Regions from separate parts of the Dyella japonica A8 genome, predicted to be linked through region 2. Evidence: predicted binding sites of a transcription regulator. Region 2 holds the regulator's gene; each other region holds the start of a gene.
The links. Region 2 encodes sigma-54, which starts transcription at its own class of promoters, with help from an activator protein. Its sites were predicted from a motif close to TGGCACGNGCNTTGC; they were not measured.
Positions count from the first base shown of each region.

Region 1: the regulator sigma-54 is predicted to act here: its motif matches at 1,441-1,455, upstream of HY57_RS18675 (flagellar basal body-associated FliL family protein).
Region 3: the regulator sigma-54 is predicted to act here: its motif matches at 2,894-2,908, upstream of flgB (flagellar basal body rod protein FlgB).

Region 1 is NZ_CP008884.1:4,385,765-4,396,030, forward strand. It holds gene fliM (flagellar motor switch protein FliM) at 1-860, opposite strand, end outside; gene HY57_RS18675 (flagellar basal body-associated FliL family protein) at 874-1,371, opposite strand; gene HY57_RS21360 (flagellar hook-length control protein FliK) at 2,899-4,140, opposite strand; gene fliJ (flagellar export protein FliJ) at 4,175-4,609, opposite strand; gene fliI (flagellar protein export ATPase FliI) at 4,606-5,970, opposite strand; gene HY57_RS18700 (flagellar assembly protein FliH) at 5,967-6,617, opposite strand; gene fliG (flagellar motor switch protein FliG) at 6,614-7,609, opposite strand; gene fliF (flagellar basal-body MS-ring/collar protein FliF) at 7,667-9,367, opposite strand; gene fliE (flagellar hook-basal body complex protein FliE) at 9,418-9,741, opposite strand; gene HY57_RS18720 (sigma-54 dependent transcriptional regulator) at 9,996-10,266, opposite strand, start outside.
Region 2 is NZ_CP008884.1:1,814,344-1,824,609, reverse strand. It holds gene purN (phosphoribosylglycinamide formyltransferase) at 1-305, shown strand, start outside; gene HY57_RS07470 (DUF3108 domain-containing protein) at 361-1,077, shown strand; gene murA (UDP-N-acetylglucosamine 1-carboxyvinyltransferase) at 1,584-2,843, opposite strand; gene HY57_RS07460 (BolA family protein) at 2,885-3,124, opposite strand; gene HY57_RS07455 (KpsF/GutQ family sugar-phosphate isomerase) at 3,380-4,390, shown strand; gene HY57_RS07450 (KdsC family phosphatase) at 4,495-5,034, shown strand; gene lptC (LPS export ABC transporter periplasmic protein LptC) at 5,070-5,633, shown strand; gene lptA (lipopolysaccharide transport periplasmic protein LptA) at 5,590-6,192, shown strand; gene lptB (LPS export ABC transporter ATP-binding protein) at 6,196-6,915, shown strand; gene HY57_RS07430 (RNA polymerase factor sigma-54) at 7,041-8,522, shown strand; gene hpf (ribosome hibernation-promoting factor, HPF/YfiA family) at 8,811-9,134, shown strand; gene hprK (HPr(Ser) kinase/phosphatase) at 9,265-10,215, shown strand; gene rapZ (RNase adapter RapZ) at 10,219-10,266, shown strand, end outside.
Region 3 is NZ_CP008884.1:4,409,996-4,420,261, forward strand. It holds gene flgF (flagellar basal-body rod protein FlgF) at 1-56, opposite strand, end outside; gene flgE (flagellar hook protein FlgE) at 82-1,299, opposite strand; gene HY57_RS18790 (flagellar hook assembly protein FlgD) at 1,334-2,008, opposite strand; gene flgC (flagellar basal body rod protein FlgC) at 2,026-2,454, opposite strand; gene flgB (flagellar basal body rod protein FlgB) at 2,454-2,855, opposite strand; gene HY57_RS18805 (chemotaxis protein) at 4,301-5,230, opposite strand; gene HY57_RS18810 (methyl-accepting chemotaxis protein) at 5,395-6,702, shown strand; gene flgA (flagellar basal body P-ring formation chaperone FlgA) at 6,699-7,391, shown strand; gene flgM (flagellar biosynthesis anti-sigma factor FlgM) at 7,478-7,801, shown strand; gene HY57_RS18825 (flagella synthesis protein FlgN) at 7,798-8,244, shown strand; gene HY57_RS18830 (EAL and HDOD domain-containing protein) at 8,339-9,595, shown strand.

The sequences.
Region 1 (10,266 bases), 2.3 Mb from region 2:
AGTTGGATGGGAATGACATCGCCGGGACGAAGCTGCAGGAAGTCGCCGATGCTCAGGCGCGTTTCGAGCAGCAGCGAGCTCAGCTCCACTTCGGCGTCCAGCACTTCGTCCTGCAGGGTTTCGGCCCAGCGGTGATCGCGATCCACGCGGTCGCTCTGCACGCCGGCATCGAGCAGCGTGCGGATCGGCTCGACCATGGCGTACGGCAGGGTCAGGTGCACTTCGCCGCCGCCGCCATCGAGTTCGATGTGGAACTTCGACACCACCACCGTTTCGGTGGGGCTGACAATGTTGGCGAACTGCGGGTTGATCTCGGAATTGAGGTATTCGAAGTTGAGTGGCAGCACCGGCGCCCAGGCTTCCACCATCGAGGTGAACAGCTCGGCCAGCATGATCTGGATGACGCGATTCTCGGTGGGCGTGAAGTCGCGACCTTCGATGCGTGCGTGGAAACGGCCGTCGCCACCGAAGAAATTGTCGATCACGGTGAACACCAGGCGCGGCTCCATCACCACCAGCGCCGTGCCGCGCAGCGGCTTGATGCGTACCAGGTTCAGGTTGCTCGGCACGGCCAGGCCATGCACGTACTCGGCGAACTTGAGCATCTTCACGCCGAGCACCGACACCTCGCAGGTCTTGCGCAGCACGCCGAAGACGGCGGTGCGGAAGAAGCGGGCGAAGCGGTCGTTGACCATTTCCAGCGTCGGCAGGCGACCGCGCACGATGCGGTCCTGCTGAGTGAAGTCATACGAAATGACCGCATCGGGCGGCAAGGGTTCGTCGTTACCCGTCTCGACCGCGCCACCTTCCACGCCGTCGAGCAGGGCATCGATTTCTTCCTGTGAAAGCAGGTCGCTCATCGCCGCGATTCCGTTACTGCATCACGAAGCTGGTGAAGTACAACGCTTCCACGCCCGGGCGACCCAGGCGCTTCTCGAGAATCTTGCGCACGGCATCCAGCGCCTGCGCCTGCAACTTCTGCTTGCCGGCGGCGTCGCTGAGGATGGTGTAGTCCTGGCTGCTGAACAGCATGACCAGCGCGTTGCGGATCACCGGATCGGCGTCCTTGGCGGCGGCCAGCGCGGCGGCGTCATGCGACATCAGACTCACGCCGACCTGCAGAAAGCGCATCGACTGGTCGTCCTTGAAGTTGACGACGAACGGCGGGTCCATCGTCAGGTACTGCTCCTGCTTGGACATCACCACCTTCGGTTCTTCTGGGGCACCGCCATGTGCGCTGCGCGCGTTCATCACCAGGTAGCCGGACACGCCGGCCATGGCGACCATCGCCACGCCCATGATGATCACGACCTTGTTGGAACCCTTCTTGGGCGTCCCGGCCGTGGTTTCTGCTTGCTCGTTCTGAGCCATGCGAATGTGGTTCCCTATCGATTACCAGACGTCTGCCACTCGCTACGGGGTGGCGCATGCCCTTTGATAGCAAGCGGCGTGCCATCCTTGGGAAGCCTTGGTGTGACGGGGTTTGCGGTGGATCGGCAGGAGGTGGCGGCGCTTTCTTGACGCGTGTCGGAGAGTGGGCGCGACGGGGGGATGGCGGCTGTCGGAAGGTTGTCGCGCGGGGCGGGGTTTGGGTGGTTTCGCCTGGGGGCGAACTGGCTTTCTCGCGTTGGGGGCCTGTAGGCGGATTGCCTTGCTCGCGCTCGCGGGGCGCCGCTTTGCCTGCTGGGGTACGCGGGGAAGTGGCTGTGGATCGCGATGGTTTAGCGGGCCGCGGCGCGACGACGCAAGGCGAGGCGAGGCGAGGCAAGGCAAGGATTGGAGTGAGGGGACACTCTTGCCGCACCCTTCCTACCCGTCATCCCGGCGCAGGCCGGGATCCAGTTTCGGTAGTGGTCGGTCGTCGACTCGTGCGATCCCGCGATCTGGCCGCTTACGCCGCGGGCGTTTCGACCTTCTGCCGAAGGCCGAGTCACTTTTCTTTTGCTGGCCCAAAAGAAAAGTAACCCAAAGAAAATGGCCTAGAGAGCCAGAACTGGCAGCATTCCGATGGGATAAACCCGAACGGTCGAGGAACGTTGCTGCATGGCAACCTCCGCCTCTACACAGCGGGTACCTCCAAGCGTTTCGCAACGCGCCATGGCGATGAGGACTTAAAGCGGCGCCTCGCTTCGCTTCTGCCCCGATGAACCCGCACGCCCGCCCGCTTTTCTCTTTTCTGTGGGAGCGCACCCTGTGCGCGACAACCTAACGGAGCGGTGACTACGACACGCCCCAGTCGCGCACAGGGTGCGCTCCCACAAGGTATCCGCCATCTTGGAGTGCTCCGCTGACGCCTCGAGCTCTCGCTTTGGCTTTTGGCTCTTGGCTCTTGGCTCTTGGCTCTTGGCTCTTGGCTCTTGGCTCTTGGCTCTTGGCTCTGGCTCTTGATCTCCCGGGTCCCCGTATGACGCGGCGGGCGGGTGGAGGAATAGCCCGAAGGGTGGCCGGCAAGGATGCCGGCCAGTTTGTCGTCAGGGCAGGATGCCCTGTCGACAAACCCCGCAACCCGGCCGCGAACCTTCCGGGCAACGCCCGGAAGGCGCGTCATCCGGGGGGCCCTTTCTTTGGGTTACTTTTCTTTGGGCAAGCAAAGAAAAGTGACCCGGCCTCCGGCAGGAGGTCGGAACGCCCGCCGCGTAGGCGGCCAGGTCGCGGGAGCGCATGAGGCGACGACCCGCCACTACAGAAACTGGATAACCAGCCATGCGGCTGTTGAAAAGCGCCTCTGGCGCTTGCCCCCTTTTCGGGGTGCGCCGGGATGACGGCTCTTATGAAAACGTGAGGCTAGATGGGCCCGTCACCACCATGAAAGTGGCGATGCCTCAGCCTCCCCTTGCTCCTTCAAGCCGCAACCGTCCACGGCCTCTCCCGCCTACCCAAGGAAGAGAGAGAAAAAAATCAGGCAAACATATCCACCAACCCCACCACCTTCCCAATGGGCGACACCGCGGAAACCACCTCACCCAAACCTTCCGCCAATCCACTCTCGCCACCCGACGAAGTCCCCGAAGAACCGCCCGGCTGCGCGGACGAGCCCTGCCCCGAATTCCCCTGCCCCACCTGTGCCTGCCCCAGCGACAGACCATGGTGCGCGAGCATGGCGTCGAGCTGACTCAAGGTCTGCTGCACGGCGTGCACCGCCTGCGGATGCTGCGCGATGAAGGCCACGTCCACGTGGTCCTGCTTCACGCTCACCTTCACGTCCAGCTCGCCGAGATCTTCCGGGTGCAGACGGATGCGTGCCTCCTTCACATCCTGGCCCCCAAGCCACGTCACCTGCTGGCTCAGTTCCTGGCCAAACGCCGGTGTGCCAACCGTTGACTGCATGGTCAGCACATGCGGCGCGGGCGTCGTGGCGATGTTGGGTTGCGCCTGTGCCGGCATGGCCGCGGCGGTGAGGTTTTTCAGCGCCTCGAGCGGATCGCTGCTGTCCTTCTGGCTTGATGGCGACGAGGTCGTCAGCGCCTGCAGGGCGCTGGCCAACGCATCGCCTTTTGCGGCTGCGCCTGTATCCGTCGTGGCCTGGCCTGCGGCGTCATCGCCGTCATCCGCGTTCTGCCCCAGCAAGAACAGGCTCTTGTCTTTGATGCCATCCATGGCCTTGGTGAACTCGTTCGCATCGCCGGCCTTGGCCGGGGCCGCGCCCTGCATCGCGCCAAGCAGCGAGATCGTCGCGGAAGCCGGCAAGGTCGCGGCGGCCGACGTGCCGGCACCGCTCACTGCGTCGGTGGCGCCTGTGGAAGCATCGCCGTCGCTCGTGGAAACCGTGGACGCGGAAGCCGATGCCGGCACGCTCTGGCCGAGCAAGGCCAGCATCGCGGCGGCGGCACCTGATGCGGCGGCCGCTGCCGTGTCGTCGACCTTGTCATGGTTCGACTTGCCGCTGGCCTGCACCTGCGAAGAAGAGGAAGAGGAAGAGGAAGAGGAAGAGGATGACGACAACGCCGACGCCGGCTTTGGCGATGCGGGGCGCGCCGGCTCGCTCTGTCGCGCCAGTTGCTGATGCGCCTGTTGCAGCGGCGTGCTGAACGTGTTGCTCGCGGCATTCGACGATGCCTGGCTCGCATCGCTGGCTGGCGCGCTGGCGGGCGCGCTCGGGGCCGGTGCCAGGTTCGCCATCAGGGCGGTGGAAGGCGTCATGGAGCGATCTCCGGGGAGGCGGTCTTGGACGGGGTCACGGCAAACCCCTGGTCGGGCGGCGGTATTGCATGCGCTCGTCGATCTCGGCTTGCTCGCGACGCTCCTCGCTCTTGCGCTCCTGCTCGCGATACCGGTCGATCACGCTGCCGAGCGCCTGTTCGCGGGCGTGGGCTTCGCGCCACTGGTGGCGTACACCGTCCAGGTTGCGGCGCTGGCGGGTCACTTCGTTGACCTGCTGGGCGATGACCTGGTCGATGCGCTCGACGAACTGGCGACGGTTGAGCAGTGCGCTCACGCTCACGCCGCCCTGCGTCTGGGCGTACTCGGCACGGTACTTCTGCAGCTCTTCCAGCTGCTGCTCGGCTTTGGCGAGCTTCTGCTGCTGCTCGGCCAGACGTTGCATGGCCGCTTCCTGTCGTTCGTGCGCCAGGTCGGCGGCGGGCTGCAGGCGGTTCGCGCGGGACTTCACGGCGTACCTCCGGCGGTCAGCGTTTCAAGCGAACCGATGGCATCGGCCAGCGTGGTCGGCGCATCCACCTCCTGCTGCAGGAAGTCGCGCAGCCTCGGCCACATGGCAATGGCGTGGTCCACCTGCGGATCGGAACCCTTCTGGTAGGCACCCACGGCAATCAGGTCGCGCTGCTGGCGGTACGCCGAATAGACCTGGCGGAAGCGTTGCGCGGCGCGCAGGTGTTCGCGCTGCACCACGGCGGGCATGACGCGGCTGATCGAGGCTTCGACGTCGATGGCGGGATAGTGGCCCGCCTCGGCAAGGTCGCGCGAGAGCACGATATGACCGTCCAGAATGGCGCGTGACGCGTCCGCGATGGGATCGTGGCGGTAGTCGTCGCCCTCGGTGAGCACGGTGTAGAACGCGGTGATGGAGCCCCGCCCTTCCGCATCGTTGCCGGCGCGTTCGACCAGCGCAGGCAGCATGGCGAACACGGACGGCGGATATCCCTTGGTGGCCGGCGGTTCGCCGATGGCGAGCGCGATCTCGCGCTGCGCCTGAGCATAGCGCGTGATCGAGTCCATCAGCAGCAGTACGCGTTGACCCCGATCGCGGAACCACTCGGCGATCGCCGTGGCGTACTGCGCACCACGCAGGCGCTTAAGCGGCGGCGCGTCGGCGGGTGCGGCAACGATCACCGCGCGGGCGCGACCTTCTGGCCCCAGTGTGTGTTCGACGAATTCCTTCACTTCGCGACCGCGCTCGCCGATCAGGCCCACCACCACCACGTCGGCGTCGGTGTAGCGCGTCATCATGCCGAGCAGGGTCGACTTGCCCACGCCGGAGCCGGCGAACAGGCCCAGACGCTGGCCGCGCCCCACGGTGAGCAGTGAATTGATCGCACGCACGCCAGTATCCAGCGGCGTGTCGATGGGCTTGCGCGCCATCGGGTTGATCGGTTCGTTCTTGAGCAGCGCGTGTTCGTCGACGTCGAGCGGCCCGAGGCCATCCAGCGGCACGCCATCGGCACCGACCACGCGCCCCAGCAAGGCCAGCCCTACCGGCAGCCCGCCCGTATGCGCGCAGGGACGCACGCGTGCATTGGGCAGCACGCCGTGCATCTCGGTCACTGGCATCAATAGCAGGCGTTCATCGGCAAAGCCGACCACTTCGGTATCCAGCTCGCTGCCATCGGCGGTGGTGACCATGCAGCGCGCACCCAGTGGCGCCTCACATCCTTCCGCTTCCAGGGTGAGGCCGACCACGCGGCGCAGGCGGCCTTCCACGGTGAGCGTGCGCGTTCCCAGCGCGCGCTGGCGCCGGCGGGCAAGACGTTCCTGCCACAACGCGCTGCGCGAGGGATCCCGCTGCGCGTTCATCCGCGTACCTCGTCGGCATCCTCGTCGGTTTCCTCGGCTTCGGCGCCGAGCACGGCATCGACGACAGCGGCAAGGCGGGTTTCGATGCGCGCATCGAGGCGCGAACGCTCGCTTTCGAGCATGCAATCGCCACGCTGCAGGCTGTTGTCGGGCAGCAGCTGCCAGTGCGACTCCACCATGTCGAGGGAGCGCAGCAAGGCAAGATCATCCGGGTGCAGCCGTACACGCAGGTTGCCTGACGCCGAAGGCAGCGCCAACGCGGCCTGGCGCACGGCTTCCACCACCAGGTCCGGCGCGGTGCGCAGCTCGTGCGCCAGCACCTGGCGCGCCACGGTCATGGCCAGGCGCGTCAGTTCGAGCTCCACCATGTCGTCCATGCTGCGCAGGGGACGGGCTGCGGATGCCAGCAAATCGTCCAGGCGCTGTGCGCGCTCCTGCAGCAGGGCACGGGCTTCCGCCAGGCCCTGCTCGAGCCCCGCGGCATAGCCTTCCTCGCGCGCCTGCTGTTCCAGTGCCTCCAGTTCACGCACGGTCGGCTGCTGCACCGGTTCGGCAGCCACCGGCTCGGCTGCGACCGGCTCACCCACTTCGGGCGGCAGCCAGCGTTCGAAAGCGAGGAGGTTGTCCCGGTTCATCACGGCGCTCATGCGACCAGCTCGTCACCCGAGCCTGAGAGGTTGATCGCGCCCGAATCGGCCAGCTTGCGCGCGATGCCGAGCACTTCCTTCTGCGCCGCGTCGACTTCGCTGAGGCGCACGGGGCCGGACACTTCCAGGTCGTCTCGCAGCATGTCGGCGGCGCGCTTGGACATATTGGCAAAAATCTTCTCGCGCACGCCGGGCTCGGCGCCCTTCAGCGCGGTGACCAGGCGCGCCGTCGGCACTTCGCGCAGCAGCGTCTGCATGCTGCGGTCGTCCAGGTCGCCCAGGTCTTCGAACACGAACATCAGTTCCTCGATGCGTCCGCTGAGGCCCGAATCGTGGGTGCGGATGGCCGCCATCAGTTCGTTCTCGCGGCTGGTTTCCATCGCGTTGAGGATATTGGCCGCCGCCTTCAGGCCGCCGACGCTGGCGGACTTGAGCTTCTTGGTGTTGCCGCCGGCGAACTGGCGCTCCATGATTTCGTCCAGCTCGTTCAGCGCGTGCGGCTGCACGCCGTCGAGCGTGGCGATGCGCATCACCGCATCGCTGCGCGTGCGCGGCGGCAGGTAGCCGATGACTTCGGCCGCCTGGTCCGGCTCGAGGTGCGCCAGCACCAGCGCGATGATCTGCGGGTGTTCCTGGCCGATCATCTCGGCAATGGCGCGGCTTTCCATCCACTTCAGCGATTCCAGGCCCTTGCTGCTGCGGCCGAGCAGGATGCGGTCGATCAGGCCGCCCGCCTTGTTCTCGCCCAGCGCGTTGACCAGGATCTTGCGGATGTATTCCTCGGTGCCGACGCCCAGCGAGGTATGGCGGCCCATGTCCTCGTTGAGGCGCTCGAGCACGACCTCGACCTGCTCGCGCGTGACATTGGTGAGGCTGGCCATGGCCGTGCCCACTGCCTGCACGTCGCGTGCACTGAGGTGCTTGAGCACTTCGGCCGCATCCTGCTCGCCCAGGGTGAGCAGCAGGATGGCCGCGCGCTGCGCGCCGTTGATTTGCGTGTCTGCCTTCATGATTCGTTTCGTCCGCCAGGGATGCCCTGCGATGTCAGATCAGCCGCCATCCTCGCCCACCCAACTCTTGACCACCTGCGCCACTTGCTTGGGGTTCTCACTGACCATGCGGCGCGCGATGCCGATGCGCTGCTCATAGGCCAGCTGGGGCGGCACGCCGCCGAGGCGAACCGGTTCGTCCATATCGTCCTTGTCGTCCACGCGCACCGAGATGGTGGGCGCGCCGGGGCCACCCGCCCCGGCGACGGCCAGCTCGCGCCCGGGTATCGGGGCGCGCGACAGTCCGCGCAGCAACGGGCGCAGCAGGCCGAAAGCCACCAGCAGCGCCACCAGGATGCCGGCGGCCTGCTTGATCAGGTCGAGCATGCCCGGGCGCTCCCAGAACGGTTGCGAGGGCGCCTCGAGGTTGGCGTTCGGATCCTGGTGGAACGGCTGGTTGATCACACTGACACTGTCGCCACGGGCTTCGTTGTAGCCCACGGCGTTGCGCGTCAGCGTGGTGAGGTGTTCCAGCTCCTGCGGCGTGAACGGCACGCTCTTGGGCGCGCCCTTGTCGCCGGCCACGCTCTTGTTGTCCAGCACCACCGCCACGGTGAGCCGCGCGAGCCGCCCGGCGGGATCGCTGACATGACTGATGGTGCGGTCCAGCTCGTAATTGCGCGTGGCGCTGCTGGTGGTATCGCTGGGGCCACTGCTCTGCGCCGTTGCCGCTGTCTTTGCGCCTTTGCCTGCATTGGGCTTGGCCGCGGTCGGCTGCGCCACGGTGTTCGGCGGCTGATTGCTCAACGCGCCCGGCACGCCGGCGTCATTGGCTTCGCCCACATGCTGTTCGCTGTTGGTCTGTTCGCTGCGCAGCGCCGGATGGTCGTGGCCGAAGGTTTCCGTCGCCTTCTCGGTTTCGCTGAAGTCGAGATCGGCGTAGACCTGCGCACGCACCTTGCCGGGGCCGACCAGCGGCGTCAGCAATTCTTCGATGCGCTGCGCATAGGTGTTCTCGATGCGGGTGGCCAGGCGCAGGCGCGAGTCGCCCACGGCGCTGGCACTGCCCGGATCGGTGGTGGTGAGCAGTTGGCCCTGCTGGTCGACCACCGAGACTTGCTTGGGATCGAGATTGGGCACGCTGGACGCGACCAGATGCACGATCGCCGCCACCTGGCTCGCATCGAGCTGGCGCCCGGGATACAGCGTCACCAGCACCGAGGCGCTGGCTTCCTTGTTGTCGCGGATGAAGGCCGACGGCTTGGGCAAGGCCAGGTGCACACGCGCGGCGCGCACCGACTGTAGGCCGGCAATGGTGTTGCCCAGGTCGGTTTCCAGCATCTGCTGGTAACGCGTGCGCTCGGCGAGGTCGCTCATGCCGAATGGCGAATCGCCACCGGGCGCGGCCGCGGTCGCTACGCTGCCCTGCGGCAGGCCCTGCGAGGCGAGCTTGAGGCGAATCGCCGCCAGGTCGGACGCGGGCACCATGATGGAGCTGCCGTCCGCGCCCAGCGTGTAAGGCGTGTTCGATGCCTGCAGCGCCTGCGTGACGGCGGCGGCATCCTTCTGTTCCAGGCCGGCATACAGCAGGCCGTAATTGGGGCCGCGTGACCACAACACCACGGCGACGCCAAGGGCCACGGCCGCGGCTACACCCACCAGCAGCAGCAATTGCCGCGAAGCTGGCGTGCGCGCGAGCTGCTTGAGATCCAGGCGAGAACCGGGCTTTTCGTCGGTGGTCGCTAGGGCGTTATCGGCCATGAAGACTGCTCTTGCTCAGTGGACGCAGTGACGTCGTGGTCAAAAGCCGGTCAGACCGGCATGTTCATGATGTTGTTGTACGCGTCGACCAGCTTGTTCCTCACCTGGGTCAACGTGTTCAACGACAGGTCGGCCTTGTTGATGGCCACCATGGTGCGCGCGAGATCGGCACCGTCGTCACCGCGCTCGAAACTCGCCGCCTGCTTGCCGGCATCCATCTGCGCGTCGGCCACGGAAGAGATCGACTTCTTCAGCAGGCTGGAAAAATCCATCTGCCCCGGCGCGGCCGCCGTGAAGGACTGCTCCACCGGCTTGGTCTGCAGGGAGAGCTGGCGCATCTGCGACAGCAGGCTGTTGACGTCGATTTGGCTCATGACGGAATTCCAACGCGTGACGAGTAATTGGGGGTGGTATTGCACAACCCGTGCCAGCTTCATCGCACCAACAACGCCACGGTAATTTCCCTCACCGTCATTCCGGCGAAGGCCGGAATCCAGTGCCTTTGCTCTTCGCCTTGTGGATCGCTTTGCGCCATCACCAAAGTAAAGGCACTGGATTCCGGCCTTCGCCGGAATGACGGTGAGGGAGAGGCGACGTATTTCTTACGCCTGCTGGCCCGTTAGACCCTTTACGCCTGCAGGCTCGGCTGCAACCCGTACTTGCGCAGCTTTTCCACCAGCGTCGTGCGCTGCATGCGCAGCAATTTCGCCGCATGCGCGACGACGCCACCGGTGACGTCAAGCGCTTGACGGATCAGACCCACCTCGATGTCGGCCAGGTGATCCTTCAGGTCGAGGCCGCCTTCAGGCAGCATCATCAGCGACTCGCTGGACACCGCCATCGGCTCGGTCATCACCGCGGCATGACCCGTCATCAGGGACAGCAGCGCCGCGCCGCGC
Region 2 (10,266 bases):
GCTTGCATACGCACCGCCGCGCACTCGAGGCGGGTGACGCGGAGCATGGCGCCAGCGTGCACTACGTAACCGCCGAACTGGATGGCGGCCCAGTGATCGCGCAAGCACGCATCGCCATCCAGTCGGGCGACGACGAGGCGCAACTCGCCCAACGCCTGCTCAGCCACGAACACCTGCTGCTGCCCGCCGTGCTCAAGCTGATGGCCGAGCAACGCCTTGGCCTGATCGCACCCGATCACGTCACCTTCGACGGAAAGCCGATCGCCGCACCGCTGCAACTGCGCAACGGCAAACTGGTTGACTGAGCGCCCAAGGCGTCTCTACAACCCGTTCAGGATGAACGCGTAGACTGCGGTCCCCATGACCGCACCCAACTCCCTCCGCATGTTCGCTGCCGGCCTTGCGCTGGCCCTCTCCACCACGGCCGCTTTCGCCGCCACCCCTGCGCCGACGCCGTTCACGGCGACGTACCAGGTATCGCAGGGCGGCCAGGTGATCGGCGAGGCAGTGATCACGCTCAAGCCCGCGGGCGGCGGCCAGTGGGTCTACAGCAACCAGACCAAGGGTACGGCAGGCATTGCCGCCGCACTGGGCGCCAATTCCACGGAAACCACCCGCTTCCGCTGGAACAACGACGCGCCGGAAACCATCAGCTACGACTACAACATGGATGCCGGCTTCAAGAAGAAGCAGCGCCATACCGAGGTCAACTGGAGTAGCAGCCAGGTCACGGTGAACGAAGGCAAGGGCCCGATGACCTACCCGAGCGCCCCCGGCATGGTCGACCGCAACACCACGCCCTACGCCATCGGCCTGGCGCTGCGCACCGGCAAGCAGGCCGTGTCGCTGCCCGTGGCGGTGAAGCGCAACGTGGAAACCCAGGAATTCAAAGTGACGGGCAAGGACACCGTGAAAGTGCCGGCCGGTAGTTTTCCGACGGAACGCGTGGTGCGCGGCGGTGACGAGAATGCCTTCAGCGCGTGGTATGCACCGCAGAAATACCCGGTGCCGGTGAAGTTGACGCAGAGTGATGGCGGCAATCTGGAATTGCAGTTGGTGAGCTTCAAGGGCGGCTGATTAGCAAGCCACAAGGGATGCACTCTCGCCCGCCCCATCCCCGCCTCACCGCCGGTCCCGCCTCGCCGTCCGTCCCGCCTCGCCGTCGGTCTCGCCTCACCGTCCGTCTCGCCTCACCGTCCGTCTCGCCTCACCGTCCGTCTCGCCTCACCGTCGGTCTCGCCTCACCGTCCGTCTCGCCTCACCGTCATCCCCGCGAAAGCGGGGATCCAGTGACTTTGAAGCGTGCCACCAAATCGAAAGACACTGGATCCCCACTTTCGCGGGGATGACGATGTTGAGGACTGGCTCCCCGCTTTCGCGGGGATGACGATGTTGAGGACTGGCACCCCGCTTTTACGGGGGCGACGATGTTGAAGACTGGCTCCCTGCTTTTGCAGGGGTGACGATATTGAAGACTGGCTCCCCGCTTTTACCGGGCGACAATGTTGAAGGATGAGGCACGTCAGGCCCCAAAGAAAAAGGCCGCGAAAGCGGCCTTTTTCATGGGCAATGCGTGTCATGCCTCAGGACGGCAGGCGACGAATCTTCGCGCCAAGCACGCCCAGCTTTTCTTCGATGTTCTCGTAACCGCGATCGATGTGATACACGCGATCGACCGTGGTATCGCCCTCGGCCACCAGGCCGGCGAGCACGAGGCAGGCGGAGGCACGCAGGTCGGTTGCCATGATCGGCGCGCCGCTCATCTTCTCCACGCCCTTGATGATGGCGGTGTTGCCTTCCAGGCGGATGTCCGCACCCAGGCGCTGCAGTTCCAGCGCGTGCATGAAGCGGTTCTCGAACACCGTCTCGGTGATGATGCCCACGCCTTCGGCTACGCAGTTGAGCGCGGTGAACTGCGCCTGCATGTCGGTCGGGAAAGCTGGGTACGGCGCGGTGGTGATGTTCACCGCCTTGGGGCGGCGGCCACGCATGTCCAGCTCGATCCAGTCGGCGCCGGTGGAGATGTGTGCGCCAGCGTCTTCCAGCTTGGCGAGCACGGCGTCCAGCGTGTCGGCACGGGCATTGCGGGCGCGCACCTTGCCGCCGGTCATTGCCGCGCCGACCAGGAACGTGCCGGTTTCGATGCGGTCAGGCAGCACTTCGTACTCAGCGCCATGCAGGCGTTCCACGCCATGGATGGTCAGCGTGGAGGTGCCGGCGCCTTCGATCTGCGCGCCCATGGCGATCAGGCAGTGCGCCAGGTCGACCACTTCCGGTTCCTGCGCGGCGTTCTCGATGATGGTGGTGCCGGACGCGAGCGCGGCGGCCATCATGATGTTCTCGGTACCGGTCACGGTGACCATGTCCATCGAGATGCGCGCGCCTTTCAGGCGCTTGGCCTTGGCCTTGATGTAGCCGTTCTCCACGACCACGTCGGCGCCCAGCGCCTGCAGGCCGCGGATGTGCTGGTCGACCGGACGCGAGCCGATGGCGCAACCACCCGGCAGCGACACTTCCGCCTCGCCGAAGCGGGCCACCAGCGGGCCCAGCACGAGGATGGACGCACGCATGGTGCGCACCAGGTCGTACGGGGCGAAGCAGCGGTCGGTGGAGCGCGGGTCGACGTGCATCTTCATGCGGTCGTCCAGCACCAGCTGCGTGCCCATCTGGCCCAGCAGCTCGATGAAGGTGGTCACATCGTGCAGGTGGGGCACGTTGCTGATCGCCACCGGCTCATCGGCCAGCAGGCAGGAAGCGAGAATCGGCAGCACGGCGTTCTTCGCGCCCGAAATACCCACTTCACCGTGGAGCGGCTCGCCGCCACTGATCAGGATCTTGGCCATCTAAAGTCCTTACGAATCGATTGCACGGGGGCTGCGCGGCCTCAACGGCGCGCAGCGACCTCCGCGGGAGTGTGCGTTTTCAGGGCCAGCGCGTGGATCGCACCGCCCATGAGATTCCCCAGCGTGGCGTAAACCAAGCGGTGCCGGGCCAGCGGCAGCTTGCCGGCGAACTGCTCAGCCACCACTTCAGCCTCGAAGTGCACGCCGTCGTCGCCGCTGACGGTCGCCTGCGCACCGGGCAGGCCTTGTTCGATCATTGCCTGGATGGTGGCAGCGTCCATGGGTTTTCCACTTGCGGGTTTGGGTCAGTGCCACCGATCCGGACTGGAACCGAACCCAATGTCACCGACTATGACGTTAAAATGCGAATATGCCATGTTAATGGAAAACCTCTGTCGCAGAAACGACACGTGAGCCCGGCGCCATCCCCTTTTGAGGCGCCTCTTACGCACAACAACATGATTTAGCGGAACTTTCCTTCTTTCAGCCACCCGTTCAGGGTCATGACGGAATTCCGGCCCGATATCCGAGGACGCATGAACGCCCACGTCGCCCCAGCCAGCCAGCACGCGATCAACGCCGACACCATCGTGCAGAGCGCACGCACGGTGATCGCCACCGAGGCCGCCGCCATCCGCGCGCTCGAACCGCGCATCGGCCCCGAATTCGTGGAAGCCTGCCGCCTGATCATGGGCTGCGCCGGCCGCGTGGTGGTGACCGGCATGGGCAAATCGGGCCACGTCGCCCGCAAGATCGCCGCCACGCTGGCGTCCACCGGCACGCCGGCGTTCTTCGTCCACCCGGGCGAGGCCAGCCATGGCGACCTTGGCATGATCCTGCCGCAGGACGTGGTGCTCGCCCTGTCCAATTCCGGCGAAACCGACGAAGTGCTGTTCATCCTGCCGGTGATCAAGCGCCAGGGCATTCCCCTCATCGCCATCACGGGCAACGCCAACTCCTCGCTGGCCGACCAGGCCAATGTGCACCTGGATGCCAGCATCGCCGCCGAAGCCTGCCCGCTGGGCCTGGCCCCCACGGCCAGCACCACGGCAGCCCTGGTGATGGGCGACGCCCTCGCCGTCGCATTGCTCGAGGCTCGGGGTTTCACCTCGGAAGACTTCGCCCGCTCGCATCCGGCCGGCAGCCTGGGGCGCCGCCTGCTGCTGCATATCAGCGATGTGATGCACACCGGCGAAGGCATCCCGGCGGTGCCGCCCAATGCCTCGCTCACGCAGGCGCTGATGGAAATGACGCGCAAGCACCTGGGCATGACCGCCGTGGTGGACGCCGACCAGCACCTGCTCGGCGTGTTCACCGACGGTGACCTTCGCCGCGCGCTGGACGACGACGGCGTCGACCTGCGCGGCGCCACGGTGGCCGAACTGATGACCCGCGGCCCCAAGACCATCGGTGCCGACAAGCTCGCCATCGAGGCGGCCCAGTTGATGGAAAAACACCAGATCCACGCCCTGCTGGTGGTCAATGACCAGCAGCAGGTGGTGGGCGCCCTGAACATTCACGACCTGCTCCGTGCCCGTGTGGTCTGATCGAAAGGTTCGGCTGCTCTCCTTTACCGCCATCGCGTCCACCGTCCGGGTTGCCCGGCGTTTGACGGTTTCACCCCTTCCTCGCCTGGTTGCCGATCTCACTCATGTATCTGGCTGATATTCCCGCAGACGTCCTGGCCCGTGCCGCCAAGATCCGCCTCGTCGTGTTCGACGTGGACGGCACCCTGACCGACGGCCGCCTGTGGTACGCCGAGGACGGCCATGAGACCAAGGTGTTCCACGTGCACGACGGCCTGGGCCTGAAGCGCCTGATGGCCAACGGGGTGCAGGTGGCGATCATTTCCGCCCGCATCAGCCACCCCGTGGCCCTGCGCGCCGAGGAGCTGGACATCGCCCACGTCTACCAGGGCCAGGGCGACAAGCGCGCCAGCCTGGAGCAGCTGCTGGAAGCACTCAACCTGGCGCCGGAACAGGCAGCCTTCGTGGGCGACGATCTGCCCGACCTGCCGGCGATGCGCATCGCCGGCCTCGCCGTGGCCGTGGCCAACGCCCATCCATGGGTGGCCGAACAGGCCCATTGGCACACCCGCCTGGGTGGCGGCCAGGGGGCGGCCCGCGAGGTCTGCGACATGATCCTGCAGGCCCAGGGCAAGGCAGCGGCCGAGCGGGAGCGCTGGCGGTGAATTTGCGAACGTACCTCCGCGACCGGAGCCTTCCGGTGGCGATCATCGTCATGGCCGCGGCCATGGGCGCCACCCAGGTGCTGTACTGGTGGCTGGCCCCGGCGCCGAAGATCAACGAGTTCGTCGGTCCGCCGCGCTCGGGCTACACGCTGACCAATTTCCAGCTGTGGTCGTACGACGTGGATGGCCTGCCGAGCTTCCAGATGGTGGCCCCGCGCCTGGAACGCCGCGAAAACGACGACTCCCTCTACATCACCACACCCGACTTCACCCTGCCCTCGAACCAGGCGGGCGTGCCCCCGTGGCTGGGCAATTCGCTCTACGCCTGGGTGGACAAGAGCGGCACCCTGCTCAAGCTGCAGGGCCCGGTCTATATGCACAGAGCGGCGTTCGGGATCACCGACGCGGCGGAGATCCACACCTCCGACGTTACCGCCTGGCCCAAGGAAAACCGGATGGTGACCGACGCCCCGGCGCACATGAAGCAAGGCGCACGTACACTTAGCGGGGTCGGCATGCGTGCCAACCTCAACACCAATCATCTGGAGCTGCTCGATGAAAGCCACGGCACGTACCCGCCGCGCACCCACAAGTCCTAAGCTTTCCGCCAGCCTCCTCGCACTGGGCCTGCTCGCCCTGCTGCCTGCCGCGGCCATGGCGAAGAAGTCGGACCGCGACCAGCCGATGAACTACGACGCCAAGTACACCGAGGCGTTCAACGCCCCCAACACCATCAGCACCCTCAAGGGCAGCGTGAAGGTGGTCCAGGGCACGATGGTGCTGACCGGCGACGTGGCCAAGATCTACATGGACGGCGAGCAGCAGATCGCCCGCGTGGTGGTCACCGGCAATCCGGCCCACATCCAGCAGCTGGACGAGAACAACAACCTGGTGCAGGGCGACGCCGCCACGCTGGACTACGACAACATCAACGGCATCGCCGTGCTCACCACCAACGCCGTGGTGCGCCAGCAGGGTCGCGGCGAGTTCCACGGCGACAAGCTCACCTACAACACCAACACCAGCCTGATCACCGGCGAAGCCGGCGGCGACGGGCTGGTGCACGGCGTGATCCTGCCCAAGCCCAAGCCGGGCGCGCCGGCCGCCACGCCACCCGCGGCTCCACAGCCGACCACCAAGCCGGCCGAGGGCCACTGATCGATGCTGTCCGCTGAAGGTCTGCAAAAAAGCTTCAAGGCACGCCAAGTCGTGCGCGACTTCGCCTTCTCCATCCGCGAGGGCGAAGTGGTTGGCCTGCTGGGCCCCAACGGCGCCGGCAAGACCACCTGTTTCTACATGGTGGTGGGCCTGATCGAAGCCGACGCCGGCGTCATCAAGCTGGACAAGCAGGACATCACCGGCCTGCCCATGCACCAGCGCGCCAAGCTCGGCATCGGCTACCTGCCCCAGGAAGCCTCGGTGTTCCGGCGCCTTACCGTCGCCGACAACATCATGGCGGTGCTGGAGCTGCGCGAAGGCTGGGACGAGAAGCGGCGCACCAACGAGCTGGAAAGCCTGCTGGACGAACTGAAGATTTCGCACATCGCCGACCAGAAGGGCATCAGCCTTTCCGGTGGCGAACGCCGCCGCGTGGAAATCGCCCGCGCACTGGCCGCACACCCGCGCTACATGCTGCTGGACGAACCGTTCGCGGGCGTCGACCCCATTTCGGTGGGCGAAATCCAGCGCATCGTCCGTCACCTCAAGGAGCGTGGCATCGGCGTGCTCATCACCGACCACAACGTGCGCGAGACGCTGGGCATCTGTGACCGCGCGTACATCCTCAACGACGGCGAGGTGCTTTCGCGTGGCACGCCGGCGCACATCCTGGCCGACGAAAAGGTCCGCGAGGTGTACCTGGGCCGTGAATTCCGCCTGTAACCCGGGCCGACCGGCCTAACTCGCAGGGATTAAACCTGAGGTAGTACGCGAATCGGCCTTCGACCTATGGCCGACCCCGGGGCCAGGAGTTAGGATGATCTTCACATTCATCCCGACCGCCTGGCATGAAACCCGGACTGCAGTTTCGCCTCAATCAGCAGCTCACGCTGACTCCACAGTTGCAGCAGGCGATTCGCCTCCTGCAGCTGTCGCAGCTTGAGCTTGAAGCGGAACTCCGTCAGATCGCCGAAAGCAATCCCCTGCTCGAGTTTTCCGACGACAACCCGGAAAACCTCGACGGCGACGAACGCGAGCCGATGGAGTCCATTCCCGTCGCCAGTTCGTCCAGCTCGACCAGCAGCAGCGATACCGTCGACGACGCCGAAGCCCCCGAATGGGGTGACGCCGACTCCGACGGCGGCAGCGACGATCCGGTCGACTTCTCCAACGGCAGCGGCGCCTCCTCGCGCAGCGGCAATGGCAACGCCGACGACGACGGTTTCGAACCGCAGAACGCCGCGCCGGAGACCTTGCAGGAACACCTGCTCTGGCAGCTCAACCTCACGCACATGAGCGTGCGCGACCGCACCATCGCCGCAGTGCTGATCGACGCGCTCAATCCCGATGGCTATCTCACCGAGAGCATGGAGTCGCTCATCGCCGCCCTGCCCGCCGATATCCGGGCGACGCAGGAGGAAGTGGAGTACGTGCGGCACATGCTGCAACGGTTCGATCCCACCGGCGTGGCCAGCGTGGATCTGCGCGATTGCCTTCGCGTGCAGCTCGAACAGTTCGCAGTGGACACGCCACAGCGCGAACTCGCCTTGCGCATCGTGGACGCGGAACTGGAACTGCTGGCGCGCAACGACATCGCGCGACTGGCCCGCAAGCTGCGCGCGAACGAAGACGACACCGCCGCCGCCGCCGTATTGATCCGAAGCCTCGACCCGCGCCCCGGCGCGGCGCTCGACGTCACGCCGGTGGAATACGTCGCCCCTGACGTCTATGCGCGCAAGGACGGCGGGCGCTGGCGCGTCAGCCTCAACCCGGACTGCCAACCGCGACTCGGGCTCAACCAGCACTACTGCGGGCTCATCGCCCAGGCACGCGGCACCGATGCGAGCTGGATGCGCGGCCAGCTGCAGGAAGCGCGCTGGCTCATCAAGAGCCTGGAATCGCGCGCGGAAACGCTGCTCAAGGTGGCCGAAGCCATCGTGCGCCGGCAAAGCGCCTTCCTCGACTACGGCCCCGAAGCCATGCACCCCCTGGTGCTGCGCGAAGTCGCCGAGGAAGTGGGCATGCACGAATCAACGATTTCACGTGTAACTACCCGCAAGTACATCCATACGCCGCGGGGCACGTTCGAGCTCAAGCACTTCTTCTCCAGCGGCGTGTCCACCGAAGACGGTGGCAGCGCCTCGGCCACCGCCATCCAGGCCATGCTGCGCAAGCTGGTCGATGCCGAGGACCCGCGCAAGCCGCTGTCCGACCAGGCCATCGCGGAGGAACTGCACCGCAAGGGCATTCAGGTTGCCCGACGCACCGTCGCCAAATACCGCGAAGCCATGCGTATTCCCAGCTCCAGCGAGCGCCAGCGCGCTGGCTGAACGCGCCTGCCCATTCACTGTGGCAAAGCGTCTCGGGAACTTGGCGGCAAAAAAGGCGTCCCCATACTCATGAGTGAGACGATCGGAAGGAAGCTGTCATGTCGAGCGCGTGAAGGTCTTTCTAACGCGAAGAAAACCTCATAGGCGCATAGTGACTTTCCCTGCTTGGCGAGGAGGCCGGAAAACCCATCCGAAAAACTACTGCTTTCAAAGGTGTGTCGGCCACGACATAAGCGACCGGCGCATCGACCCCAGCCGCACCCGCGGCAGTACTGAAGGAGGCGCAACATGCAAGTTCAGCTCAGCGGTCAGCAGATTGAAGTCACCCCGGCCCTTCGGGATCACGTGAACAGCCGGCTCGACCGCCTCACCCGCCTCGACGAACGCATTCTCGGCCTGAGCATCGTTCTTTCCGTGAACAAGCTTCAGCAGCGCGCCGAAGGCACGCTCTCCGTCACGGGCAGCACCCTGCACGCCGAAGCGCTTGAGAACGACATGTACGTCTCCATCGACGTCCTCTTCGACAAGCTGGTGACCCAGCTGCGCAAACACCGCGAGAAGATCTGCGACAAGCACCAGCGCGCTTCCCGCGACGAGCGCCTCTACGGCTGACCCACCCGGGCCCGCCCCTTCGCCGGGCGGGCCTTCCTCCCGCTTGTTCCCCCGATCCAAGGCATCCGCCGGTGTGAACTGGCACAATGTCCGCGCAGCCACCCTCTTCCGGCGGCGCAAAGGACAAGGCTTGGATAGGCTGACCGCCCGACAACTCTATGACAGCGTTCACGAGCGCATGGCCCTGCGCTGGGTTTCCGGCATGCGCGGCGAATCACGCGTGCTCGAGCAGGCCGCGACGACCACGCGCCGCCCATCGTTGATCGGCTATCTCAACGTCATCTATCCGAACAAGATCCAGATCATCGGTACCGAGGAGCTGAACTTCCTCGACAGCCTGGATTCGCGGCAGCGCTGGGAAGCGATCAACAAGATCGCCGCCTACCAGCCGGTGGCGATGATCGTCACCAAGGACCAGCCCATCCCCACCGATCTGCGCGAGGTGGCGGAGGAAACCAATACCCCGCTGTGGATCAGCTCCAAGCGCGGCCACGAGCTGCTGACCTGGATGCAGTACCACCTGGCGCGCACGCTGGCGCCCAAGATCACCCTGCACGGCGTGTTCCTGGAAGTGTTCTCCATCGGCGTGCTGATCACCGGCGAATCGGGCTCCGGCAAGAGCGAACTTGCGCTGGAACTGATCAGCCGCGGCCACCGCCTAGTGGCCGACGACGCCACCGAATTCACCCTGATCGCCCCCGACGTCATCGACGGCACTTGCCCCGAGCTGCTGCAGGATCTGCTGGAAGTGCGCGGCCTGGGCGTGCTGAACGTGCGCGAGATGTTCGGTCACACCGCGGTCAAGCCCTCCAAGTACCTTCGACTCGTCGTGCACCTGAAGCCCCTGCGCGAAGGGGAAGACACCGACGGGCTCACGCGCCTCACCGGTGATATCGGCCATCGCGAGATCTTCGAGGTGCCGGTGCCGATGATCACCATTCCCGTGGCACCCGGCCGCAACCTGGCCGTGCTGGTCGAGGCGGCCGTGCGCAACCATGTGCTCAAGAGCAAGGGCATCGACCCTGCCCAGACCTTCATCGACCGCCAGGCGCACCAGATGCGCCGGCTGCCTCCGTGGTGACCCATGAGCGAGACGACCTCCAGCGCCATCCAGCAGCCTGACGCGATCCAC
Region 3 (10,266 bases), 2.2 Mb from region 2:
TGGGCACGCATGATCTGCGTGGCCCCGGTCATCGCGACGTAGACGGAACGATCCATGGCTGCCCTTCGCTATCGCGGGTGATTAACGGGAAACAGCGTTGAACAGCGCCGAAGCCAGCGTGTTGTCGGTCGACAGCACCTGGGCATTGGCCTGGTAGTCGCGCTGCGCCTGGATCATGTTCACCAGCTGCGCGGTGGTGTCGGCGGTGTTGGAGCTTTCCAGCGCACCCGACTGGATGGTGCCGAACTGCCCCACGCTCGCCGTGCCCATCACCGCCGGGCCGGAATCCGTGCTGGCTGCCCAGGTGGTGTTGCCCAGCTGGCGCAGGCCCTGCACGTTGGCGAAGTTGGCAATCGCCACCTGGCCGATCTGCGTGCTCTGGTTGTTGGAGTAATAGGCGGTGATCACGCCCTTGCTGTCGATGTCGATGCTCGACAGCGTGCCGGCCTCGAAGCCGTTCTGCTGGATAGTGCCGGCGGAATAGTCCGTGCCGTACTGCGTGGTGTTGGCCACGTTGAGCGACAGCGTCATCGGCGAGGAACCGTTGGCCAGGTTCACGCTGTTGAAGGCCAGCTTGCCGTTGCTCGGCGTGGCCAGCTTGCCGGTAGCGTCAAAGGTCAGCGGTTGCGTACCCGCGCTCTGGCCGTCCACGTAGAGGTTGGCGTTCCAGGTGTTGGTGCCGGTCTTCACGTAGTAGATCGTCGCCTGGTGCGAACCGCCCTGCGAGTCGTACACGGTCACCGGCGCGGCGGCGTTGTAGCTGGTGGAATCGGTGGTACTGAAGGCATTGGCCGGCACGCTGGCGCTCGCCGGCAGGTTCGACGTCATGGTGATGGTCGAGGTGGCCGTGGCGTTGCTCTGCGCGGTGACCCAGTTGAAATCGGTCAGCGTGCTGCTGTCGAAACCACCGGCACCATTGGCCGGGTACATCTGCAGATGCGCGCCATCGGGCGTGGTGATGTAGCCGTTCGGGTTCTTCTGGAAATCACCGGCGCGCGTGTACTGCACGCCGCTGCCGTTGTTCACCACGAAGAAGCCGTTGCCGCTGATGGCCAGGTCAAGGCTGTTGTTGGTGGTCTGGATGTCGCCCTGGTTGAACTGCTGGGCCACTTCCTGCAGGCGCACGCCGCTGCCCACCGCGGTGGAGTTGATGTTCAGGCCGGTCACCGCGTAGATGTCCGCGAACTCCGCGCGCGAACCCTTGAAGCCGGTGGTGTTGGCGTTGGCGATGTTGTTGGAGATGACGTTGAGATCGGACTGGGCCGCGTTGATGCCGCTGAGCGCCGTATTGAGTGCCATGTTCTATTCCTCTTTGGAGTGGACGCGCGAAGCGTCAGAGAATCTGTGCCACCTGGCTGAGCGGCACGCCGCCCACGCCCGAAACCTGCAGGTACGTGCCCAGCGAACTGCCGCCATAGCCCACGCCCGTCACCGTGCCGGCGACATAGGTACTGAGCGCGGTGCTGCCACTGGCCGCCTTGAGGGTGTACGTGCCGGCGGCCACGGCATTGCCGTTGTCGTCCTTGCCGTCCCAGCTGAACTGCGCGAGGCCCGCGTTCTGCGCGCCCAGCGGAATATTGCGGATCACGTTGCCGTTGCCGTCCACCACCTGCACGTTGACGCTGGTGGCGCTGGTCACGTTCACCGCGCCCTTCACCGCGTCGCTGCCGTCATAGGTGGTGGAGCTGCCCGGCACCAGCACCTGGCGATTCACCAGGTTCGATGAACTGAGCACCTGCGAGGTCTGCATCGACGTGTTGACGCTGGTTGCGAGCGACTGCAGGTCGGTATCCAGCTGCTGCGTCGCCGAGAGCTGGCTGAACTGCGCCATCTGCGAAACGAACTGCGAGTTGTCGACCGGATTGGTCGGGTCCTGCGCCTTCAGCTGGGCCGTCATCAACTTGAGGAAGTCGGCCTGCGACATACTGCTCGACAGCGACGAGTTCGCGCTCGAGGTGCTGGTCGCGCCGGTGCTGCCGGTATTGGTAGTGCTGGGAATCGTGGACACGTGGGTTTCCTCCCGGCTTACTTGCCGAGGTCGAGGGTCTTGACCATCAGCTGCTTGGTGGTGTTCATCGCCTCGACATTGTTCTGGTACGAACGCGATGCGGTGATCATGTTCACCAGCTCGTCGATGGGATTGACGTTGCTGCCGTAGACGTAGCCCGTCCCGTCCGCCATCGGGTTGCCAGGCTCATAGCGCGCCTGCACGTCGGCCTGGCTTTCGGTCACGCCCTTCACCTGCACGCCGACGGCGCTGTCCGCCTCGGCGGTTTTCGCACCGCCAACGGCCTTCTGCACGGCGGAGAACAACGGTTCCTTGGCGCGATACGCCCCCTCCGGCGTGCTGGACACGCTGTCGGCGTTGGCAAGGTTGCTGGCTACGGTGTTGAGCCGCAGCGACTGTGCTGCCATGCCCGAGCCCGCGACATCGAAAATCTTGAACAGTGACATCAGCCCTGGCCTCCGGTGATGGCCGTGCGCAGCATGTGGATCTGCGCGGTGATGAAGGAAAGACTGGCCTGGTAATGCACGCCATTGGCGGCGAAGTTGGCCTGCTCGACCTGGGTATCCACGGTGTTGCCGTCCATCGACGGCTGCGTGGGCGTGCGATATGCCAGCTTCTGCGCGGACTGTGCCTGCGGATCGATCTGGCCCTGCTGCGTGATCGTCATCGGCAACGCGCTGCTGGTGCCGCTGGCGCTGGCCAATGCCTGCTTGAAATCGACGTCGCGCGCGAGGTAACCCGGGGTGTCGGCATTGGCGAGATTGCTCGCCAGCACCTCACTGCGCTTCTGCCACAGGTCCAGTGCCTGGGTGTGGAGACCGAACAGGTTGTCGTTGATGGAACTCATCGCTCACTCCTGCGGCAGGGGCCGCGGGATGGGTTTGAGCAATTTGCGTGCCACGGTTTGCGGGGCGGCTGGGAGGCCGCGTGGTTGCTGGGTTTGTCCGGTTTTGTGGGGGTGGCGCGTGAGGGGATTGGGTGGGGATGTCGGAAAGTCGACGCGGGGTGTAGCGGGTTCCTGACGGGGGGTTTGTCAGGGCCCGGGGATGGCTTGTCGTGACGGTGCCGAGGGCTTGGCCCGTCTCCTCATAGGGGTGCGCGGAGAGCAGCTATGGATGGCCGCAGGGCTGGGGCAGAGAGAGAGTATGTGCAGAGGTGACGGATGGGTGCTCGCCTCAAGGTTTCAAAAGAACCGTCATCCCGGCGCAGGCCGGAGGCGCTTCACAACAGCCGAAGGCTGGTCATCCAGTTTCTGTCGTGGTCGGTCGTCGCATCGTGCGATCCCGCGATCGGGCCGCTTACGCAGCGGGCGTTTCGACCTTCTGCCGAAGGCCGAGTCACTTTTCTTTTTGCTGGCCCAAAAGATCCCACGGGGACTAGCTTCGCGTCGAAAGTAACCCAAAGAAAATGGCCTGAAGAGCCAGAGCTGGCAGCATTCTGCTGGGATAAGCCCGAACGCGTGAGGCAGATCGTTGCTTAGCTACCTTCGCCTCTACACAGCGGGTAGTGCCAAGCGCTTCGCAACGCGCCATGGCGATGAGGACTTAAAGCAGCCCCTCGCTTCGCTTCGGCCCTGATGGACCCGCACGCCCGCCCGCTTTTCTCTTTTCTGTGGGAGCGCACCCTGTGCGCGACAACCTAACGGAGCGGTGACTACGAGACGCCCCAGTCGCGCACAGGGTGCGCTCCCACAAGGTATCCGCCATCTTGGAGTGCTCCGCTGACGCCTCGAGCTCTCGCTTTGGCTTTTGGCTTTTGGCTTTTGGCTTTTGGCTCTTAGCTCTTGATCTCCCGGGTCCCCGTATGACGCGGCGGGCGGGTGGAGGAATAGCCCGAAGGGTGGCCGGCAAGGATGCCGGCCAGTTTGTCGTCAGGGCAGGATGCCCTGTCGACAAACCCCGCAACCCGACCGCGAACCTGGAGGGCCATAGGCCCGGAAGGCGCGTCATCCGGGGGGCCCTTTCTTTTGGTTACTTTTCTTTGGGCAAGCAAAGAAAAGTGACCCGGACTGCGGCAGCAGTTCGGAAGCCCGCGGCAGGCGGGCCAGGTCGCGGAAACGTCCGAGGCGACGACCGACCCCTACCGAAACGGGATGCCCAGCCATGCGGCTGTTGAAAAGCGCCCCCGGCCCTTGCCCCCTTTTCGGGGTGCGCCGGGATGACGACTGAAGAACGAAGCGGTGAGGCTAGGTTGCCCCCAAACCCTCTTCTCGCTGCTTAATACTGCTTAATACTGCAGCCATCCAACACCCCTCCCCGCGTCCCCCAATGGCGAGGAAGAAAAGCGCAGCGCTCAAAACTCCGCCAACCCCTCCGGCATCAAATCCAGCACCGCCTGCGCCAACACATCCGGCTGGAACTTCGCCACGAAGCGATCCGCATTCACCTCCCGCACCATCGCCTCATTGAAAATGCCGCTGATCGAGCTATGCAGCACCACTTTCAGCGAGCGCAGCGCCGGCGTCTCGCGGATCGCCCGCGTCAGCGCATAACCATCCATGCGCGGCATCTCGATGTCAGACACCACCAGCGTCACCCGTTCCTCGCCCGGCGACGCCGCGATCGCCTCCAGACGCTCCAGCGCTTCGCGACCGTCCGTCGCGATCACGCACTCCATATCCATCTGGCGGAACAGGTTCACCAGCTGGTTGCGGGCGACCAGGGAGTCGTCCACCACCATCACGCGCCGGGGCTGCAGGTCATGGACGCGGGCGATGCGCTGCATCGGCGCCGACAGTTCCGTGGTGGTCGCGTTGAGTGAGGCCAGCACGTGTTCCACGTCCACCACCGCCACCAGCGCACCGTCCACACGCGTTACCGCGTTCACGCGGCCACCAAAGCCCAGTGCCGGGGCCGGGGCGGCCAGCGATTCGCCGGCACAATGCACCAGGCGCTGCGGTTCGGCCACGAGGAAGCCCTGCACGCTGCGGCTGAACTCGGTGACCATCAGGTGGGCGGAGGCCACCTCGCGCAGCGAGGCGTAACCCAGCGCCACGGCCAGGTCGATGACGGGGATGGTGGTGCCGCGGTAGTCGCAGCTGCCGGCGATCAGCGGGTGGGCGTCCGGCATGCGTTCCATGGGTGGGCGGCGCATGACCTCCCTTACCTTGAAGACATTGATGCCGAACAACTGGTCATCGCCCATCCGGAACAACAGCATGGCCACGCGGTTGTGCCCCGCCAGCTTGGTCTGCTGCTCCACCTTGTCCATCCACGCCGTCATGCGCTTTCCTCGCCGCGGCCCAGCCGCCGTTTCTCCACGCGTATCGGCCGGGGTGCCGCCGGCTTGAGGGGGACGAACCGGGCGTGGCACGTCGCTTGCTTCTCAAGTTCCGACCTCAGCCGCCGATGCCGGTGGCGACCCTTATAGGAAGGAATGATCCACCCATGAGTCTGATCTGGAGCCAGCATCTCGCCGACCTCGCCCGCGCTGCCGCGGCGGGTGACCAGGCGCAGGTCGCCCAACTGTCGGCACGCCATCCGCGCGCAGCGCAGGCGCTGGCGCCGTTGCTGGCGGCCGTGTTCACCACGCGCCCGCCGGCGGCCGTTGCCATGCAGACGATGGAGCAGCTGGGCCTGGTGCTCGGCGCCTCGCAGCAACTGGTGCGGGAGCAGGCCTCCATGCACCAGTCGGCGCAGGAAAGCCGCGACGACGTCGGCCGCTTGACGGACGGCAGTGCCGGAATCTCGACATCGCTGCAGCAGATCGCCACCGGCCTGGACTACGCGCGTCAGACTGGCGAAAGCAGCGAGCGCAGCGTGAGCGAGCTGGACGGCCAGCTACGCCTGTTGCGCACCGCCCTGTCCGCCATGAACCGCAACCAGAGCAAGCTGGCCGAACAGGTGGCACAGATCCGCAAGCTCACCGGCGTGGTGCAGGAGATCGCCCACCAGACCAACCTGGTTGCGCTCAACGCTGCCATCGAAGCGGCTCGTGCCGGCGAGGCCGGTCGCGGCTTTGCCGTAGTGGCGGACGAGGTGAAGCAACTGGCCGAGAAGACCAGCCAGGCCACCGACGAGATCGAAGCGGTCACCGGTTCCATCGGCGAGTTCTCGCAGCAGCTCGATGGTGACGTGCAGCAGGGCCTGTCCCGCCTCGACCGCGCGCAGGGCGGCCTCGGCCAGACCGAAGCCTCGCTGCGCGACAGCGGTGAAGCGCTGCGCCAGATCGGCGAGCGCGTCGGCACCATGCACAAGAATCAGGATGCCCAGCACGCCCGCGCCGTGGCGGCGCAGGCCGCGCTGGGCGTGTGGCATCGCCGCTCCGCCGAAGCCACGCGTCAGTCCGAGGCACTGAGCCGCGGCGCCCTGCTCGGCCATCGCCTTGCGCTGGACTGGCTGGAAACCGAGAGCGGCCAGGACCCGGCCAGCCTGAGCCTGACCGTGCGCGAAGCCGCGCAAGGCCTGCGCCAGGCGATGGAACTGGCCCTGCAGGAACCGGCCGCGCTCGATCGTCGCTGGTTCGACACGCAGGCGCTGGCCCGCACGCTGGATCGACTGACCGCCAACCGCGACGCCAACCCGGCCGCCAGCGCGCTGACCGCCTCCGGCACGCGCCTGCGCGAACAGGGCAGCAACTTCGCCACCCTGCTGTGCGACGGCCAGCTCGACCAGGCCGGCCAGTTGCTGCAGCAGTTGGAAAGCGAGCGCGAAACCCTGCTCAGCCAGCTCAACGCGCTGCTGGCCGACCTGTGATCCGGCGCGTACTGGCCTCCCTGCTGCTCGCCACCCTGGTGCTACCCGCCCACGCCGTGGAACCGGCCCAGGCGGCGCGCGCGGCCGCCGAACAGTGGCTGCGCGGCCAGTACGCAACCCCGGGCAACCGGGTGGTGGCACAGGCGGCGGAACTGGATACACGTACCCTGCAGCTCGCCCCCTGTCTCGCACCGCTCAATGCCGGCCTGCAGACCGGCGCCCGCATCATGCCGCGCATGACCGTGCTGGTGCGCTGCCCCGGCCCGGACGGCTGGACCCTGCATGTACCCGTACAGCTTCAGGTTTTTCGCGAAGTGCTGGTATTAGTACGCCCCCTGCAGCGTGGCGATGGCGTACGTCCGGACGACGTGCGCCGCGAGGAACGCGACATTGCCAAGCTGGGCTATGGCTACGTCAGCGACATGGCGGACCTGGAAGGCCGTACCCTGTCGCGCGCCCTGGGCATGGGCAGCGTGGTCACCCCGGCCGCCCTGGGCGGGCGCAGCGCCGTGAAAGCCGGCGATCAGGTACAGCTGGTATCCCGCCTCAACGGCATCGAGGTGCGCGCGAGCGGTGTCGCCCTGGGCAGCGGGGACAGCGGTTCGCGCCTGAGGGTGCGCAACGGCAGTTCCGGCAAGGTGATCGACGCCATGGTGATGGCGCCAGGCGAGGTGCTGGCGCTTCCGTGACCCGCGTCGCGCTCGACCCATTAAAGTTTGCGGCCAGCCGGCCGATCCTGTCAGCAACAGGGCCAGATATCCAAGAGAACGGACCCATGAACACCACCATATCCAACAACGGCTTGCCCAAGCTTCCCCAGCCCCCCACGGGCCAGGGCAGCAGCGCCACGCAGGGCCCCTCCAGCACGACGTCGAGCGACGCCGCCGCCGGCAGCACGGGTGCAAATGACCGCGTGCAGCTGACCGACTCCGCCCGCGCACTGCAGGAAGCAGCCCGCACCAACAGCGGTGCCACCATGGACACGAAGAAAGTCGAGCAGATCCGCCAGGCGCTGGCCAACGGCACGTACAAGGTCGACGCCGGCCGCATCGCCGATCGCATGATGGCGCTCGAAAACCAGATGAACGGCAAGTCATGAAACCTTCCCTGCAAGCCGAACTGGACCATGCCCTGACGGCCGCGGTCGAGGAGATGCGGCTGGCAGTGGGTGACTTGATGGACACGCTCAACACCGAGCGCAACGCCCTGGAATCGGCTGACGTCAACGCGCTTAATCAGGCGGGTTCCAGCAAGCACGAACTGATGCTGCGACTGGAACAGCTCGACAGCGAACGCGTACAGCTCAGCCAGGGAGCACCGGAGGCCAGTCGCGAGCTGGCCCCGAAGTGGCAGGAAATTCTGCAATCGCTGCGCGCCTGCGAGCAGCTCAACCAGCGCAACGGCACCCTCGTGGGTATCCGTCTGCAGCAGGTGCGCAAGGCGCTGGCGGTGCTGACCGGCAACGAAGCCGAAGCAAGCGTGTACGGCCGCGCGGGAGATCTGCGCATGAGCCTGCGCTCGCAGACGCTGGCCGAGGCATAAGCAACAAGACGCAGCTGCGGCATCGCTTCACCTGCATGTGTTTGTCGGCGGCAGTTGCCGTCCCACCCAACCCTCGTCAACACGTCGATCGATCATGAGCGAAGCCGCGGCCATCTCCCCCGCCCAAGACGCCTCCGCCGCCAGCGAACAAGCGCTGCCGGTCATCCGTCTGCCCATGCTGGACAGCAAGCGCGAACTCTTCGCGTACGAGATCGTGTTCCAGGACCATGCGGAGGACGAAGCCGCGCTGATGCGCCGCGCGCTCGCCACCATCACCGACGGCGCCCTCGCCCGCCTCGTGCGCGGTAACCGCACCTTCCTCCGGCTCACGCACGACCTCCTGATGGAGGAGACCGACGTGCTGCAGCACCAGCCGCGTTTCGGCGTGCTGCTGAAGCCCGAGGCTGCGGCCGATCCCGCCCTGGTGGAACGCCTATCCCGCATGGCGCAGCGCGGCTGCCCGTTGATGCTCGATGCCGGTGACACCACACTCGAATTCAATCCCGCCGTCGAGCCGCTGCTGAAGATCGTGCAGTTCGTGCGACTAGACGCCAGCAAGCTCGACCCCGCGACCCTGCGTTCGCGCAGCGAATACCTGCATGCCCGCGGCACCCACGTGGTCGCCGGCCACGTGGACGACCACGACACCTACCATCGCTGCGAATCGCTGCCGCTGCAGGCGATCCAGGGCCAGTTCCTGCTCAAGCCCGAACCGGTCGCCGTGCCCGTGCTGGCCGCCAGCCGCCTGAGTCTGCTGCGCCTGATGAAGGCCCTGCAGGAAGGCAATCCCGGCCCGGTGGAGCTGGGCCAGATCGTGCGCGACGACGCCATCCTCAGCTACAAGCTGCTGGGCTGCGTGAACTCCGCCTATTTCGCGCTGCCGCGCCAGCTCAAGTCGGTGCAGCAGGCGGCCATCTTCTTCGGTGCCGCGCGCCTGCGTAACTGGATCTACACCATGGCGCTGAGCGGCACCGGCGATCGCCCGCCGGAATTGCTGCGCGCCGCGCTGATCCGCGCGCATATGGCCGAAAAACTTGCGCAGGGTATGCCCGGTGAGCAACGCGAAATGGCGTTCACTGCCGGTCTGTTCTCATTGCTTGATGCGATGATGGAAGCACCGATGGATTTCGTGCTGTGGCATTTGCCGCTGGCACGTGAGATCAGCAGTGCGTTGCTGGAGAACAAGGGTCCGTTCGCGCCGCTGCTGGATCAGATCCGCGCTTGGGAGGCGGGCAACTTGCGCGGTGGCGAAGTGCAACCACAGGTGATTCGTCGCATGGCGGCGATTTATCTTGAGGCGACGCAGTGGGCGGATCACGTTTACGCGTTTGCGGATCAGCGGCCGAATTGAGTTTTCGCTCTGGCTCCGTTGGTGGGCGAGGCGTTGATTCAGTGCTTCGTCTGCTGAATTGATCTGTGTCCTCGGCGCTTGGTCGGTGGGTGGTTGGGCGCGGGTGGTTTGGGACGTGTCCTCCCCCCCTTTGAGGCACGGGGTAGTCACCATGGATGGCTGCGGTTTTAAGGAGTAAGGAGAGGGTTGGGGTGAGGAGTGGGTGCTCGCCTCACCGCTTCATTCTTTAGCCGTCACCCCTGCGGAGGCAGGGGTCCAGTTTCTGTAGTGGTCGGTCGTCGCCTCGGGCTCTCCCGCGACCGGGCCGCTTACGCAGCGGGCGTTTCGATCGTCTGCCGACGCTCGAGTCACTTTTCTTTGCTGGCCCAAAGAAAAGTAACCCAAAGAAATGGCCTTCAGAGCTGGCAGCATTGCGCGGGGATAAGCCCGAACGCTCGAGGAACGTTGGTGCTTGGCGACCTTCGCCGCTACACAGCGGGTACCTCAGAGCGCTTCGCAACGCGCCGCAGCGCAGAGGGCTTAAGGCGGAGCGTCGTGCCGCTGCGCGGCGCCTCCTTCCGTGCCCTTAGGTCGTTCACGTTGAACATCACTTATCGCTCGTCCTCTCTCCCTAGAGAGGACTGGGCTGAACCCTGAGGCAGCCTTGTAGGAGCGCACCCTGTGCGCGACAG